Regions from separate parts of the uncultured Acetobacterium sp. genome, predicted to be linked through region 1. Evidence: riboswitches for the same ligand, from Rfam matches in the RefSeq annotation. Region 1 holds a riboswitch; the other holds the start of a gene.
The links. A riboswitch is a leader RNA that binds a small molecule or an ion and turns the genes downstream of it on or off. The one in region 1 is predicted to bind cyclic di-GMP.
Positions count from the first base shown of each region.

Region 2: another riboswitch for cyclic di-GMP. It lies ahead of QZ998_RS07285 (right-handed parallel beta-helix repeat-containing protein); the one in region 1 lies ahead of QZ998_RS13430 (hypothetical protein).

Region 1 covers NZ_CAKMJU010000103.1:18,409-26,307, forward strand. The annotation lists gene QZ998_RS13415 (ASKHA domain-containing protein) at 1-1,000, shown strand, start outside; gene QZ998_RS13420 (TrpB-like pyridoxal phosphate-dependent enzyme) at 1,108-2,481, opposite strand; gene QZ998_RS13425 (3D domain-containing protein) at 2,959-4,086, shown strand; gene QZ998_RS13430 (hypothetical protein) at 4,188-5,813, opposite strand; cyclic di-GMP riboswitch class I at 6,152-6,236, opposite strand; gene QZ998_RS13435 (tRNA1(Val) (adenine(37)-N6)-methyltransferase) at 6,742-7,497, shown strand; gene QZ998_RS13440 (CheR family methyltransferase) at 7,897-7,899, shown strand, end outside.
Region 2 covers NZ_CAKMJU010000038.1:35,704-43,602, reverse strand. The annotation lists gene QZ998_RS07285 (right-handed parallel beta-helix repeat-containing protein) at 18-1,511, opposite strand; cyclic di-GMP riboswitch class I at 1,524-1,605, opposite strand; cyclic di-GMP riboswitch class I at 1,639-1,714, opposite strand; cyclic di-GMP riboswitch class I at 1,884-1,959, opposite strand; gene QZ998_RS07280 (hypothetical protein) at 2,357-3,892, opposite strand; gene QZ998_RS07275 (glycosyltransferase) at 3,994-5,049, opposite strand; gene QZ998_RS07270 (hypothetical protein) at 5,050-6,225, opposite strand; gene QZ998_RS07265 (glycosyltransferase) at 6,326-7,303, opposite strand; gene QZ998_RS07260 (glycosyltransferase family 4 protein) at 7,451-7,899, opposite strand, start outside.

The sequences.
Region 1 (7,899 bases):
TTTATTGGGGATTGATCCCTGGCCTATCTTTGAGTATCCCTTTGCGCCGGTGTTTAACCATACCGGTTATTTGGACGCCCGCGATCTCGGCCTTAACACCAGTGGCTATCTTTATTGCATGCCCTCGGTGGCCAACTATTTAGGTGGCGATACCGTCAGTGGCCTGTTGGTTGCCGGACTTCACGAAAAAGATGAATTAGGCTTATTTATTGATATTGGCACCAATGGTGAAATGGTCTTAGGAAATAAGCACTTTCTAGTGGCTGGCGCCGGAGCCGCCGGACCGGCACTAGAAGGCGGGATTAGTAAAAATGGCATGAAGGCCACCGCCGGTGCCGTGGACTCGGTTATCATTTCCGAAAATGAGCTCAGGTTGACGACCATCGGCGGGCATCGGCCGCGGGGCATTTGCGGATCCGGGATTGTTGATTTGATTGCTCAAATGCTATTAAGTGGTTGGATTGATTTTTCCGGCCGCTTTAATCCCGAGAAGTCCTCGCGGATCGTGATTCGTGACGGCGAGTATGGAGTCCTATACGCCAGCCGGGAAGAATCAGGCAATGGTCAAGAACTGCTGTTTACCCAAAGTGATATGAGCCAGTTCATCGATACCAAAGCTGCCGCCTCTACCATGGTTGCCTATCTGCTGGAACGGCTGGGGGTTGAACCGATCGATGTCGATCGACTGTATGTTTCCGGAGCCTTTGGGACGTATATCAATCTGGAGTCGGCAATCACCATCGGCCTTTATCCTGATTTACCGAGAGAACGTTTTGTTTCGTTGGGTAATAGCTCCTTGCAGGGCGCTTATGTGTTGTTAACGGATGATCAGAAAATGGAGGAAGTGACCAGGCTTCAGGAACGGATCGAATATCTGGAATTTGGAGCGGCCACGGACTTTATCTCCCGGATGTATGCCGCCCGCTTTCTACCGCACACCGACTTTGATCTCTATCCCACGGTTAAGGCCGCGCTTAGAAAACAGGGACGATTTCGGTAGTAATTTAGTAAGCTTTCAAATAAATAAGCTTTCAAATAAATAAGTAAAACAATAAGAACCCCGGTGATTGGTATACCAATCACCGGGGTTCTTATTTAAGAAAAAATCTATTTCACTTCCATTTGGGGCAGGCTGTCAAAACCGATTTGGAGATCTTCATCAGTCGGAACATAGTCGGTCATGTTGCCGGCGTTGTAGTTCATATAGGCGGTCATATCAAAGTAGCCGGTACCGGTTAAACCAAAGACAATGATTTTCTTTTCGCCGGATGCCTTACAGGCGATCGCTTCATCAACGGCGGCTTTAATCGCATGAGCAGATTCGGGCGCAGGCAGAATCCCTTCGATTCGGGCAAATTGGGTGGCGGCCTCAAAAACTTCATTTTGGGTATAAGATTTAGCACGGATGTAACCGTCATGGTAAAGCTTGGAAATGATCGGACTCATCCCGTGGTAGCGTAATCCGCCGGCGTGGTTAGGAGATGGCATGAAACCACTGCCTAAGGTGTACATCCGAATCAGCGGGGTGGTTTTTCCGGTGTCGCCAAAGTCCAGGGCATAGCGTCCCCGGGTTAACGATGGGCATGACGCCGGTTCGACAGCTAAAAAGTCGATGTCATTCTGGCCTTCGATTTTTTCGGCCATAAAGGGGGCAATCAGACCCAGTAAATTGGATCCACCGCCGGCACAGCCAATGATGATATCCGGTTTGATATCATATTTGTCGCAGGCGATCTTGGTTTCTAGCCCAATAATGGACTGGTGTAGACCGACATGGTTTAAGACGCTGCCCAGGACATATTTGCAGCTGTCGGTCGTGACTGCCACCTCAATCGCTTCGCTGATGGCACAGCCTAAGGATCCGTTGGTATCCGGGGTTTCGGCTAAGATTTTTCGGCCGGCGTTGGTGGTGTTGGAAGGCGAGGCAATCACCTTGGCACCATAGGTTTCCATTACCGCCCGACGGTGCGGTTTCTGTTCGGCTGAAATCTTAACCATATAAACGGATAAGTCCAGATGATAGTAGGCACAGGCCATTGACAGGGCAGTGCCCCATTGTCCGGCTCCGGTTTCGGTAGTTAATGAGGTTAAACCCTGCTTTTTGGCATAGTAGGCCTGGGCAGCAGCAGAGTTTAGTTTATGGGAGCCAGAGGTGTTAGTGCCCTCGTATTTATAGTAGATTTCGGCTGGCGTATCTAATTCTTTTTCCAGACAATAGGCTCGAACCAGCGGCGAGGGCCGGAACATTTTGTAGAAACTCTGGATTTCTTCAGGAATTTCAATGAATTCATCGGTAGTATTGAGTTCCTGGTCGACTAATTCTTCGCAGAATACCGGCAGCAGTTCTTCTTTGCTACAGTATTCACCGGTGCCAGGATTCACAAAAGGCTCTGGCAGCTCCTTCATTTTGGCTCGCAGATTGAACCAGTATTTTGGCATCTCATCTTCACTTAAATAAATCTTATAGGGTATCTTTTCCATGACTATTTCCTTTCTTTCTGTGGTTAACTCATTACAGACAGCGGTCTGTAAATACAAAAAACTCGTCCTCTACTAAACGTAAAGGACGAGTATAACGACTCGTGGTGCCACCTTTTTTTACAGGATCAAACCTGCCTCTGCAGAATACCAACATATTCCTCAACACTGACGTAGTTGTCACGTCATGGAATACTCAGCCTAAGCCTTTGACCATGCCCTCAGCGGTCCATTTGATGGATTGCCTTCTGCAAGGCTCTCAGCCTACCTCGCTCTCTGTTAGTGCATCTTCCACCGTTATCTCCGCATCAACGGTTTGTTTTTATCTAATTATCTATATTTTAAATGAAACATTAAGAAAAGTCAATTAGTAAATTCTAATCTTGACAATTATCGGGAAATGAAGTACAATCGATTTGTAAAGAAATTGTAACGAAACAGACTTTCGATTGGAAAGATTGAAATGAAAATGGAGGTTTTATGATAGAAAAAGAGAATAGCAGCCCGAATAGAAGAAAAAAATCGATCCTTAAAATAGGTATGGCCAGCGTGATCATCACCTGTGTGGTAGGAACCGCCAGTTCCTTTGTTTTTGCCAAGGAGATCAAGGTCACCGTTGATGATACCGAAAGAATGCTCAGTGGTGGCATGTTCCAGAGTGTCGGTGCGGTGCTAGAAGGTAATGGCATTGAACTAGGAGATCAATATTCCGTCAATGTCGATACCAACTCGGTGTTGTTTACGGTTAATCATGTTGAAGTGAAAAGCAAGGCTAGCGGTCAACTGTCTGTTGATGGAAAAACGATTATTTATCAGACCGAAGCCGAAACAGTTGGTGATTTACTCAATGAGTATGATCTAAAACTAAATGATCTTGACCGGGTTGAACCAGGCAAGTCTACATCATTAAAAGATGTCAAAGAAGTTGAGGTCATTCGGGTACAAGTTGATGAACTGCCAAGCCGGCAGGTTGTCACCTATACCACCCAGAATAAAGACAACCCGGAAATGGAAACCGGCAAAACCAAGCTTATCCAGGTTGGCGTTGACGGCGAATCCAGCCAAGTTGAACGGGTGCTTTATGAAAACGGGGTGGAAGTCAAGCGGGAAATTATTTTCGATGAAATTGTAACAGCGCCGATACCAGAAATTGTTGAAGTTGGCACGAAAGCAGCGATTGTAGCCCCGGCTCCCGTCACGGAAGCGCCAGTTGTCGAAACCCCGGCAGAACCGCAAGCACCTGTGGTTGAAAGCCCGGCTGCAGCCCAGGCTCCGGTGGTCGTAACACCAGCTACTGCTCCAACTCAGACAACCGCCACCACTACCATTCCCGAAGGTGCTGTCAAAATGACGATCCAATGTACCGCTTATACGGCAACCGGGAATGCCACCGCATCGGGTGTGATGCCTAAAGCGAATCATACCGTAGCAGCCTGGAAAGGTTTGCCCTTTGGAACCAAGATTTATATTCCGGCGATGGGCACCACCTATACGGTTGAAGATCGCGGCGGTGCAGTTACGGAGGGAATCGTTGATATTTATATGGATTCCTATGATGCCTGCATTCAATTTGGACGACAGAACTTGGAAGCTTATATTATTTATTAAATGAATCAAAGACAAAAGAAGGATGTGCGTGGCACATCCTTCTTTTGTCAGAAAAGTATCTTAAAGTAAAAAAAGCAGCAACCGATCACATGGTTGCTGCTTTATTTTTTTAGATGCCTTAAGACCAGCGCCCGATAATCAAAGGGATTGGTGATATCGCGGGAGTAGGGAATGGCGGCAAGGCTAAGTGACACATCGGCTTCAACAGCGTCATACTCGAGAATTAGAGCATTGAAGGCATCGGTAATCTCCTGATTGATCAGCAATTGATTTTTTACAGAAGTGTTTTCCATCAGAATACTGAAGATGCTGCCATCGAGAATATAAATCAGGTGGTTACTGTAGCAGTGGCTCTTGATAATTTTTAAGGTTTTATAGAGGATCTCGTCCCAGAGCCGGGAACCGTTGATGGTTTTTAGCTCATCCAGATGATTGATCGTAATCATTTCCAGAGTCAGAATGGTTTCGCCGCGGGAAGCGCGATCCATGGCATATTTGAGATCCTTATAGTAGGCTTTTTCGATCGTCAGTCCCGGACTTTCTTCGAGATTATCATAGGATGCAATTTGCTGTTCCAGATTTTTTTTGAAATGGAACAGTTCGCGAACCTTTCTAATCAATAATGCCGAACTCCATAAAATCATCGGAATCACCAGTAGCCAACCGATCTGATAAAATTTAAAGGGAACATCAAGGTAGAAAACCGAAATCAGCGACAAAATCACATAACTGCACAAGAGTAGAATCATAAAAAAGATACTGGCGCCATAGGGCATCGCAATGGTAAAGATCAGGCAGGTGAATAAAATAAACACCACCGAGTAATCAATAAAATTAAATTCTGAGGCAGTAAAAATCAGGAAAGCTCCAAAAATCATTAATCCCATAAAGAAAAAAACAAGCGGCGGAACCATATTGGTTAAGCTGGGCTTTTTAAGGAATTGAAGGTTCGTTTTTTTAGTTGGTTGAGCTTGTTTTTGCTTGATTGCCCTATCTTTACGTTTTTCTGGCTTTGCTTTTTGGGGCTTTGCCTTTTTCGGCGGTAGCGGTTCTTGATTAATTGGCGTTTCTGTTGTCAGCGTTGTTTTTTCCGGTTGGCGTTCTGGTGTTGTTGCCATTTCTGGGGGCGGATCGGGTTTTATTATTTCCGGGCTAACCTCAGACAGTGGCGGCGTCGACTTTGTTTCGGCAAATCTGGAATTGTCAAAAACATCATCGGTGCCAACAGGATTGGCGAGCTCGGATTCAGTTGGTGCTTTAGGGATAGCTGCGGTTCGCTCCGCTTCATATGCGTAAGGGGTGGTTCGTCCCAGAATTTTTGATAGGGTGGGTAGTTCCTCCTCATCTTCTTCGGTTTCGCCGATCGGTATGGAAAAACCTGCCCGGTCACTGAGTGGCAATGGTTGACTGGTAAGCAGATCACCATTAAAAGCCAACTGATTTGATCGGGTTTCGAAAGGACGGGAATTGAGGACGGCCTGATCGAGAGCATCGTCATCCGAGATATCTACCCCGGAAAGAAAATCTGTGCCGGGTTGGAAGGGATCATCAGAGATGGCCACTTCAACAACATTAGGATTCATTTCTCGCGAAATAAAGCCTTCTTCAGTGAGTGAAGCAAGCTTAGCATCAATTCGTATTTCGCATTCCTGGATGGTGGCATCCAGATGCTGTTTTTTTTCGAGAATAAGATCCAATTTACTCGGCTGGATTTTACTACTATTCATATATATCCATCGCTTTCGCAAATAATTTCGTTGCAATATTTTTGGTCATTGACTTTATCATCATAATCGTCGATGATAAAGAAGCTTTTAGAGGTGGCGAATTCATACAATAAATTTAAAATAGTCCTCTACAACTACACATTATAGCAAAGAATGTGTTTATATTAAAGAGAAAAACGAAAAAAAGACAGTTATTCCTGCTCAGTCGTGTTTAAGTAATGAGCGCTGCTTAAAAATGCTTTTAAAAAGCGGTTTTATGTTAATGGCTGTGGAGTAAAAAAATAAAAAAAAACAACGATTAAACACGTTGCATTAAATACACATATAGATGCGCTTAAAGTTGCAACTGGCTGTCATATAAATAAATACTTAGACCCTCTAGCTTTGCGTCCTTACCTTTTGGTAAGTTTGCCGAATATATAGTTAATCTCATAATAATACATATTTGTTATTCAGTCAAGTCCAAGGTTGTTATGAACGACTTATCTCCAAGGTTGATTTGTGGGTCAAAAGTGTGCGCATGCTAAGAATAATTCTCGCTTGTGGCGGTTTTTTTCTGATAAAATGGAGGCGAAACCATAAAGCTAGGGAGAAAAATGCTGTCAGGATTGAAAAACACTTATCAACAGCTTCGCATATAATTTTTTTCAAATGAGAAATTCAAAACCGTCTATTTTGGGGAATTAAATCTAGGAATTTAAATTATCAACTTTTATCTGTGCATATGTGGATAAGTTATAAAAAAACAATTAACAGGTGCGCTATAAAAAGGCTGAACAGAAAAGCCCGTGCTTAGGCAAGTTTTTGGGGAAAAGCAAGAAATCAACAAAACTTATCCACAAATGGTGGATAGAATTGACCAATATGTGGATAAACTTGTTGATTATCGGTTAAAATTAAAAAATTAAGTGAATTAAAGGAGCTAAATGTGGATAACTTTTTAAAAAAAGGGGAAAGAATTGAAGACTTAGGCCTTAATAATCTGAAGATCATCCAGAATCCGGATTATTTCTGTTTTGGCATGGATGCAGTTTTGCTGTCCTGGTTTGTCTCCCGGCGAACAAAAGGGGCTCCCCACGTTATTGATCTGGGAACCGGAACGGGAATTATTCCATTATTGCTTTATGGCAAAACAAAGGCAGCCTCGATCACTGGGTTAGAGATCCAGGAACCGCTGGTCGAAATGGCTAGACGGAGCATGGCCCTTAATGGCTTGTCAAACGAAATTAGGATCATCGCCGGGGATATTAAAGCGCCTGGTAGTGAGATTCTTCCAAACGCTTACGATGTGGTAGTCAGTAATCCCCCTTATATGCGGGCTCAGGCGGGACTTAAGAACAATTGTGAAACAAAAACTATTTCCCGCCACGAAATTTTATGCAGCATTGAAGATATTCTTATTTTCAGCAAGCGGATGCTAAAGGATCGCGGCCGTCTGTTTTTGGTTCATCGGCCGGAGCGGTTGGGCGATATTATTTCACTGATGCGATCTTATAAAATTGAGGTCAAGCACTTGCAATTTGTTTACCCATCCTTAAAAAAAGAAGCCAATCTGGTTTTAATTGAAGGACGAAAAAGTGGTAAACCAGGGTTAAAAACTGACACACCCTTGATTGTTTATCATGAAGATGGTGAATATACCCAGGAAATTTACGATATTTATGGGATGACCAAGCCGGAATAGCGGAGTTGTTCAGCGCCAGAGGCTGATCAATGGGGATCAAAAGATTAGTCAGAATGAATTGATTTATTTTCTCTGGGCAAGCGGTGATATAAAAAAATAGTAGAGGCTAGATATGCTGATAAGAATGCCAATGTTACAGAAGGGGTAATCTGTAACAAAGCTAAAAGGTTTTGCTTGTAAGCTAAAATAGGGTGGCTTATAATTACAAATACTATAGCAAAATCTGGCAACGAAGAAAGTTTATGATAAACATTAATTCAATGTTTGAATCATGAAAATAGTGGTATAAAGATGAGCAATGCAGCTAAAAATTCTGAAACCATATGCATTTCAGGTAAAGCTAGCATTGCTTATTTTAATATCATTGGATTTAATTATATACATGATAAAGGAGACACAATG
Region 2 (7,899 bases), on a different contig from region 1:
TTGTGATAATTATTGACTTATACTTTTTTTACAATGGCACTGTCACCAACGAGACCACCATACATATTTCCTGATAATACACAGCTTGAGTCATAAGTAATTCCGCTTACCTTGCTGTTAAAACCAACAGTCATTCCATAGGCTTGAGTTTTCTTTACTTGATCATCAATGAATTTACAATTTAGGAATTTTACATTCTTGATGTAGCCGCTAGCGTCCCAAGCATCAATTCTGACGCCATCATTGGATCCTGGACTGCTTTGACTGTTGTTCGAAATCGTCATGTTCTCAAAGATAATATTTTCGACCCCTTGTGCCTGACCTGATGTTACCAGTGAGATTCCCCGATACTTATTTTTTGAGACGGTCATATTTTTGAAAGAAGCGTTATTAACATCACTCTCAATTTCAATCCCGTAAAGATTATTAATGACGGTGTTATCACTAAAGGTTAGATCTTTTGCTTTGACAAGGCGAATTCCCATACTGGCATTGTCTGTCATGGTGCTACCAGTAACCGTAACCCGTTGGATGATTCCTGTGATACCCATTAAATCTAAGCCCGAACCCTTGTTACCATAACATTGGGTATTGATAATCTGGATGTCTTCAGCTATCTGATTTGGGTCTGGTTCAATGTCAATGCCGGCTTCTGGTAAGGTACCATTTGTGTTTCTAAAAATACTATTACTGACGACTACCCGTTTCGCATCGGTAATTGATAAACCCTGACGTCGATTGTTCTCACTAATGACATTATCAATCGTAATATCGGTTACTGCTGGGGAATCTCCAAGAAAAATACCATCACCCCAACAATCGCTGATTGTCATATTGCTAATTGAGATATTACTTGACCCATTAATGACATGGACTCCCATTCCCCATTCTCCTGTGGTTCCCTGGTGTTCATATCGTTCGCCAACAATCTTTCCGCCGGTGATGCTGACATTGCTTACACCAATCATCCGAACCACGGCATTGTATCCATTTGAAGAGGGGAGAGCTTTTAAAATAGCATTTTGGCTTAAGGTAATACTTTGATTCGATTTTGGTTTTAATGTCTGATCAACATTTATCAAATATGTGCCATCCGGAATATAGACCGCACTGCTTTCATCAAGCGCTTTTTGAATTGCTGCTGTGTCGTTTGTTACGCCATCCCCTTTAGCGCCATAATCTTTAACTGATTTTTGCTGAGGTTCTGGGGTTGGCTCGGTCACCACTGGTACCGGCTCAGTCACCACTGGAGTAGGTTCGGTGACCACTGGTTCCGGTTCTGGAACGACTGGTGCTGGCTCGGTCACAACTGGTGCCGGTTCTGTCACCACTGGTGCCGGTTCTGTTACGACTGGTGCCGGTTCTGTTACGACTGGTGCTGGTTCTGTTACGGCAACTGGTCTTTTGGGATTTTTCGCTTTTGCTGTGCCTGAATTTCCTGGTGCTGCATATACTGGCATTGAACTTAGTAATAACATCAATGTAACTAATAAAACGGATATCTTTTTCATGGTGGTGCTCCTTTCGGTAGCCGGCTACCTTTCTTTGCAGTTAAGGCCCTTAGCTTTGCGTCCCAACTTTTCAGTTGGTTTGCCCTTATCGATGGATCGATACAATCATTAAATAAAAAACTCTTCTTTCGGTAGCTGGCTGCCATTTTAGAGGCCCTCTAGCTTTGCGTCCCTATCTTTCGATAGGTTTGCCTTTATCGTTGAAGAGTTGCTTCAACAGTTTTAACTTTTACCATTTATGTACTTGCTTGCCGACTCCCTCCTTTTTGACTGAGCGTCTTCCTAACAACTCTTTAAATTTCTACTATATCTTGACCGAAAAAATCTATTCGACTTTCATTTAAATAATTTCTGACTACAAAAAACTTCCCCTTCGGTAACTGGCTGCCATTTTACAGGCCCTTTAGTTTTGCGTCCCGGTTTTTCAACCGGTTTGCCTTTATCGTCGGAAAGTAATTCCACGATTTATTTAGTTGATTACAGCTTTGCTACCCTTTTAATGTCATTTTGTTTAGAACGATATGCAATATTGGAATATTAGCATATTGCATTGCTGTGGTTAGGCTCAATATATCACACTTTAATGATCCAGTCAATACAATTATGACTAATTCTAATTTATACAGTCAAATTTAAGTAAATTGACTGTTTCGTAATTGAACCAGTAATGTTAGTGCATTCCTTCTGCTTGGCTTAGTTATTGCTCAGTACTTCTTACCTTTAAGATCGACTGAAGCAGCAAAATATTTAGCAGGATTTTTAAAAATCCGCATCATAAAATTTTCTAAGCACGTTTTTATATCATTCTTAATAGAGCATCATCACAAATTGCCACATTCAGTTTTTTATTTAAAGATTTTAATTGCTCTGTCGATTAATTGACTTTTCGCTACCTGTATTATATAAGAGAAATCATTATTTTTTCTAAAGATCAAAAAGAATAACAGATTGGGAACGACGCCGCAGATCAAGACTCTAATCATAAAACTGATAATTCCGGTGTCGACAACATATTGACAGATAAACCAGGTGATCATCCCTGCTCCGATTGTTATGACTGCATACTTAAGGTATTGTTTAAAATACTCAGCCGAACTGGATTCAAACCCATACTTGTACAAAACAAATGGCTCCACCCAAAAGCTGGTAGTGATGGTGCTGACCATTGTTCCCAAAAAAATCCCCGCCACGCCAACATAATTTGCAAGTATCACCGATGCCACAATGTTAATAATCGATTCGGCCAGCGGTTTATAGCGATCATACCAATATAAGCCATGGGCATCTTTAAAGACTCTGACGCTTGTTCTCATCCCCATCATGTAGAAATTGACAATCAAAATTGCCACGATTTCCATATCAAACAGGTATTCTCCCCCCAACCAGAGGTAAATAAATGGATTCACCAGATTCCAAAGTGCAATCGCTGAAAATCCGTAGATCCAGAAAGCGGCAAAATTTGTGCTGGAAAAGACACTGCGATTCTTTTCTGCCGATTGGGTTATCCCAAGATTACCGATGCTGGCCGTTAATGATTCAAATATTAATCCATAGATCATTGTCAGTGATGCAATAATCAGTAAATAGTTTGAGTAAATCCCGACTGCCACAATCCCAATTAGCATCGAGATCAGGATATTATCGGTACCCAAAACGACAACACCACCAATTCGATGGTAGATCAACGCCTGGACATTTTTTTTGATCTCAATCTTTTCTTTAGCTTCCAATGGTAGAATATTTTTTTCCTTCAAATAAGGAAACATCTTATCGGCTCTGAGCGAAACCAGAATGTTTTCAGATAGGGTCGCCACCAATTCGACAGATAAGAATAAAATGTAGTTTTGGGTTGTATATAAAATGATTATCTGAAAAATACTCATCGCGATAAAAATTGCATAGCGGTAGAGCGAAGCAATGTATTTTTTTTCATTGGCGATAATCAAAAAACGCTTATATGAAAAAAAATAGGATATCGCCGAATTAACGACAAAGATTATAAAAATAAGGTTGATGTAATCTACTTCTGGAATATCTTTGATAAAAAAATGCAAGAACGGGACGAGCATTATTCCCAATGCGATAATAATCAGGCCGATAAGTGTATAAGTTTTTTTAAATAATTTCATTAACGATTTTATTTTTTCAACATTGTTTTCGGCTATCGGTTTGTACATGCTGTAGACAATCGCTGTACCAATTCCCAATTCAGCCAATGATAAGATTGACAAAATATTGGTGAACAGGCCATTGATTCCTAAGTATTCCGCGCTTAATACTGTAACAAAGACGATTCGCGAAACAAATGTAACCAACAATGCCAACATTTGACCGATCAGTGCATATTTTATATTCTTGATTGAATTCGCTGTTCTTGACATAAGTCCACCATTTTCTGTGATTGTTTACTAATTGGATTGATTCGCAATTTAGCTGCTAGCCTTATTGATTGCATCTAGTGCATTAGAATTATCGCTACTTTTCAACGGAACATTTTACCTAAATAACCATTTGCAAGAAATAACCAAAACAAAATTATAAAACTCTTTTTCTTAAGTAAATGAACAACGATTATTAGCCTTTTTCCCGAGACAGCAGCATTTTTTAATGCAGTTTGAAATTCATTTAATGTAATAATCTCTTTCATCTTGATGTATTTTTCTTTTAAACGATCATTACTGGTAAAACGTTTTTCGATGGCGATGATATAATATCTCAAAATCATGCCATTGATTTTTTCGAGTTCATTACCCTTGTCCATTTCAAATTTTTGCGAGAATTCTCTGAGCCGTTTATCTAATATCTGAAAATTCCGGATATAATCAATAGCTGGCCGCCGTTTAAGTTGCGAAGCATTCAAATCATGATAATAATGATACCACGCTCCATCCAGAACACAGACTTTTTTTGATTTTTCCAGAACGTCTAAGACAAATTTAAAATCCTCCAATATCGACATTTCCTTTTCAAAGACAATCTGATTATCTTTGATGATGGTGGATTTGATGACCTTGTTACAGGATGATAAAAAGTAGTTTTGATCAGACAAATAAGAAAAATGTGCGTTTATATTTTTAACATTAAAACAGTAGTTCTTTTCAATGCTTTTAATATGTCTTTTCTGTAGCTTCTGATTTTTGTAATAGTCGAACTGCATTCCATAGATCACCATATCAATTGAGCGATCGGTAAATTGTTTCATCACCACAGCGTAAGTTTCTGGATCAATAGTATCATCTGCGTCGATAAAAGACAGATACTCCCCGGTCGCTAGTTGAATCCCGCGATTCCGGGCTGCACTCACCCGGGCATTTTCTTGATGAACGACCATTACTCTTTTATCTGCTCTGGCGTATTGATCGCAAATCATCGCTGATGAATCCGTTGAACCGTCATCAATCAGAATTAATTCAAGCTGCTGATAGGTTTGATTCAAAACACTGTTAATCGACATTTCCAACCGTTTTTCGGCATTGTAGACTGGCATAATCACACTTATTAATGCTTCTCTCATGGTCATCACCCTCAGTTTTTCCATTTAAACAACACCTTTGAGCATCACCGACGATTCATAAACATGCAACTCTGATTCACGAGACACAATATAAACCCAGATCAGCAGATAAAGCAAGTTACGATTAAACAAAATCTGATCACTTACCAAAACAAACATTAATATATACCACATCACTCGATAATTCGAACTGATTTTTCGGTACATCATCACAAAAAGATTTACCCACAATATTGATCCAAGCAGTCCAAATGAAAAAACCTGAAAGATGAAAGAATTTGCATAATTTCTACCATAAGTTTCGCCGTTCATATAAAGAAATTCTGCTAGTCGATTTATACCGACTCCAAAAATCCATTCCGGTAATGAAAAATATTGGAATAAGCTCAGTGTTCCTAATATTCTGATATTTTCCACTAAACTGGGCAGGCTTAATTTACTTAAATATTCACGAAATAGGTCTGGCAAATAGACGAACAAGGCAATCCCCATGATCGAAAAGACGATCATGTAGACCAGTATTTTTGCCTTTTTAATATTAATAATTACTGGAATAATCAGTAACAGAATAATACCGGTGGTACTGGTTGATAGAACCCCGCCTGCAAAGAGGACCATTGCCAGCCAATAATCTTTTTTTATTATTGCCATCGCATAGATTGGCGCAACATAAATACAATAATGCGCCGGCTCATAAAAAAACGATGTTGGCCGGCCATATTCAATCGACTCAAAACCTGATAATTCAATCGCCCTTAAAAATGGGATATTACCTCTAATAATCACGTCAAAAATATTATATGCAATAGCCTGATAAAGTAGAAAAGCAGTTGCTATCAGAGCCACTAAACCACAGGCTCGATAAAGCTTTTCCTTATCCAGATAGCCGGGACAGCACAAAACACTGGCCAATATCATAAAGACAAGCATTCCCCCAGAATTATTAATTGTGTTTGTAATATCTGGGTATTTCAATGCCCCAACAATTAAATTGAGAATAATCAGGATCAACATGGTGACCAGTATTTCAATGTTAATGCGAATCACCAGATTTCTTTTGATCACGCCGCTAGTAATAATTGCCATCAATATAAAATTACCAATATCAAATAGTGGTAAAAATTCGTAAAGAGATAAAATCGGAAACAAAGCGATAAGTATATATTTAAAATCACTGATTTTTTCAGTTTGCAACTTCATTATTTGTCCTCTCTTAATTGTATCACTTTTACATCAAGCTATTACAGTTGATATCGATTGATCCTGATCAATCATTCGCATTTGTGAACACTAACTTTCTTCATTCTGCTTTTATGGCATTTGCATAGACGCCACTTAAAATTATTTTATAATTGTCTTCATTATTAATACGATTGAATTTTTCGATTTGTTTCTCTGACATTTCTTTTCTTATTTCTTTGTTTTCAATAAGCTTAATAATCGCGCTCACTAAACAATCGTCATCATCGGATAGATACCCAGTTATATTATTGTCAATCAATTCGATCAAACCATCTGTTGGAGTTGAAACGATTGGCACACCAAAATACATCGCCTCCAGAGCTGAAATCGGGGTACCTTCAAATCTGGAACAAAACAGCATGCAGTTGGCTTGTTTGATTGCTTTATAGGGGTATGATAAATTGCCTGTAAAAAAGACCTGCTTTGTAACACCTTCTTTTTCAAAGATTTCTAGCATCTCTTCTTTTAACTCGCCTTCGCCAATCACCCCAAATCTGGCGTAAGGCAGTTGTTTTAGCACTGAAGAAGCTACTGCTGCGATGCGTTGCGGATTTTTTTGATCGGTGAGCCTTCCTAAAAAAATAAAATCAAAACAGTATTCCTGGCTATCCTTGTCAATTAAGGCATTTAGTCTTTGTGAATAAATAATATTCTTCAAGACAATTGTTTTATTTTTGATAACCGGTTTAAAAAAGTAATCATTTATACAGCTTTCTGACACCGCAATAATTTTTTTTGCTTTTCTTGCTGCGATCATATATAAAAATGACTTGATCGTTAGTTTTTTCATATCATCGTTATTAACATGTAAATGGGAGATAAAGGGAATCCCTTTGTCAGCGATTGTTGCAGCAAGGACGGTAGCTCTGACATCATGAGCATCAATCAAATCCGGTTGATATTCAGAGATCACGCGGTTCAATGCTTTGATAGTTAAACTATCAATTGGAAGATATGTAATATCTCTGTCTTCTAGAGCTTGCCGGATTAAACCATCTGGCGAACAATAGGCCATTTGATAGTCGTTCTTAAACATCATGCAAATATCGGCCGCTACATTTTCGGCTCCGGATAGCTTACCGGTATTTAAAATGTGTAGTATTTTCATTTTTGCTTACCTCATCTCTGCCCGCTAGCTTACGCTAAATTAGGATAAATTGTATCCTAGCCTGAATAAACCTTATTATTCGATGCCAGCGTATATTTTTGCCATGATGACATTGACATTCTTTTTATCATATTGATAGGCTTCTTCTGAATTGCGATGACCCATTTCTTTTCGTAAGTCGCTATTGATGATTAGTTGATCTATACTACTTGAAAAGCCGACCAGATCTTGGGGAGGATGTAGAAATCCGCCTGCATTATTGGCAATTAAGTCCGTATTCCCGCGAATCGATGAACAGACAATTGGCAATCCGGCTGACATCGCTTCCATCATCGCCACCGGCAAGCCTTCCTGGTAAGATGGAAAAATAAAAACATCTGATGCCTTGCATATGTCAGGAATATCACTCCGGTATCCAAGAAATTGTACCTTATTTTCGATATCCAGTTGTTTAGCCAATGTTTTTAAATAGCTGCCAAGTTTTCCTTCCCCACAAATCATATATTGATAATTCTGATGCGTAA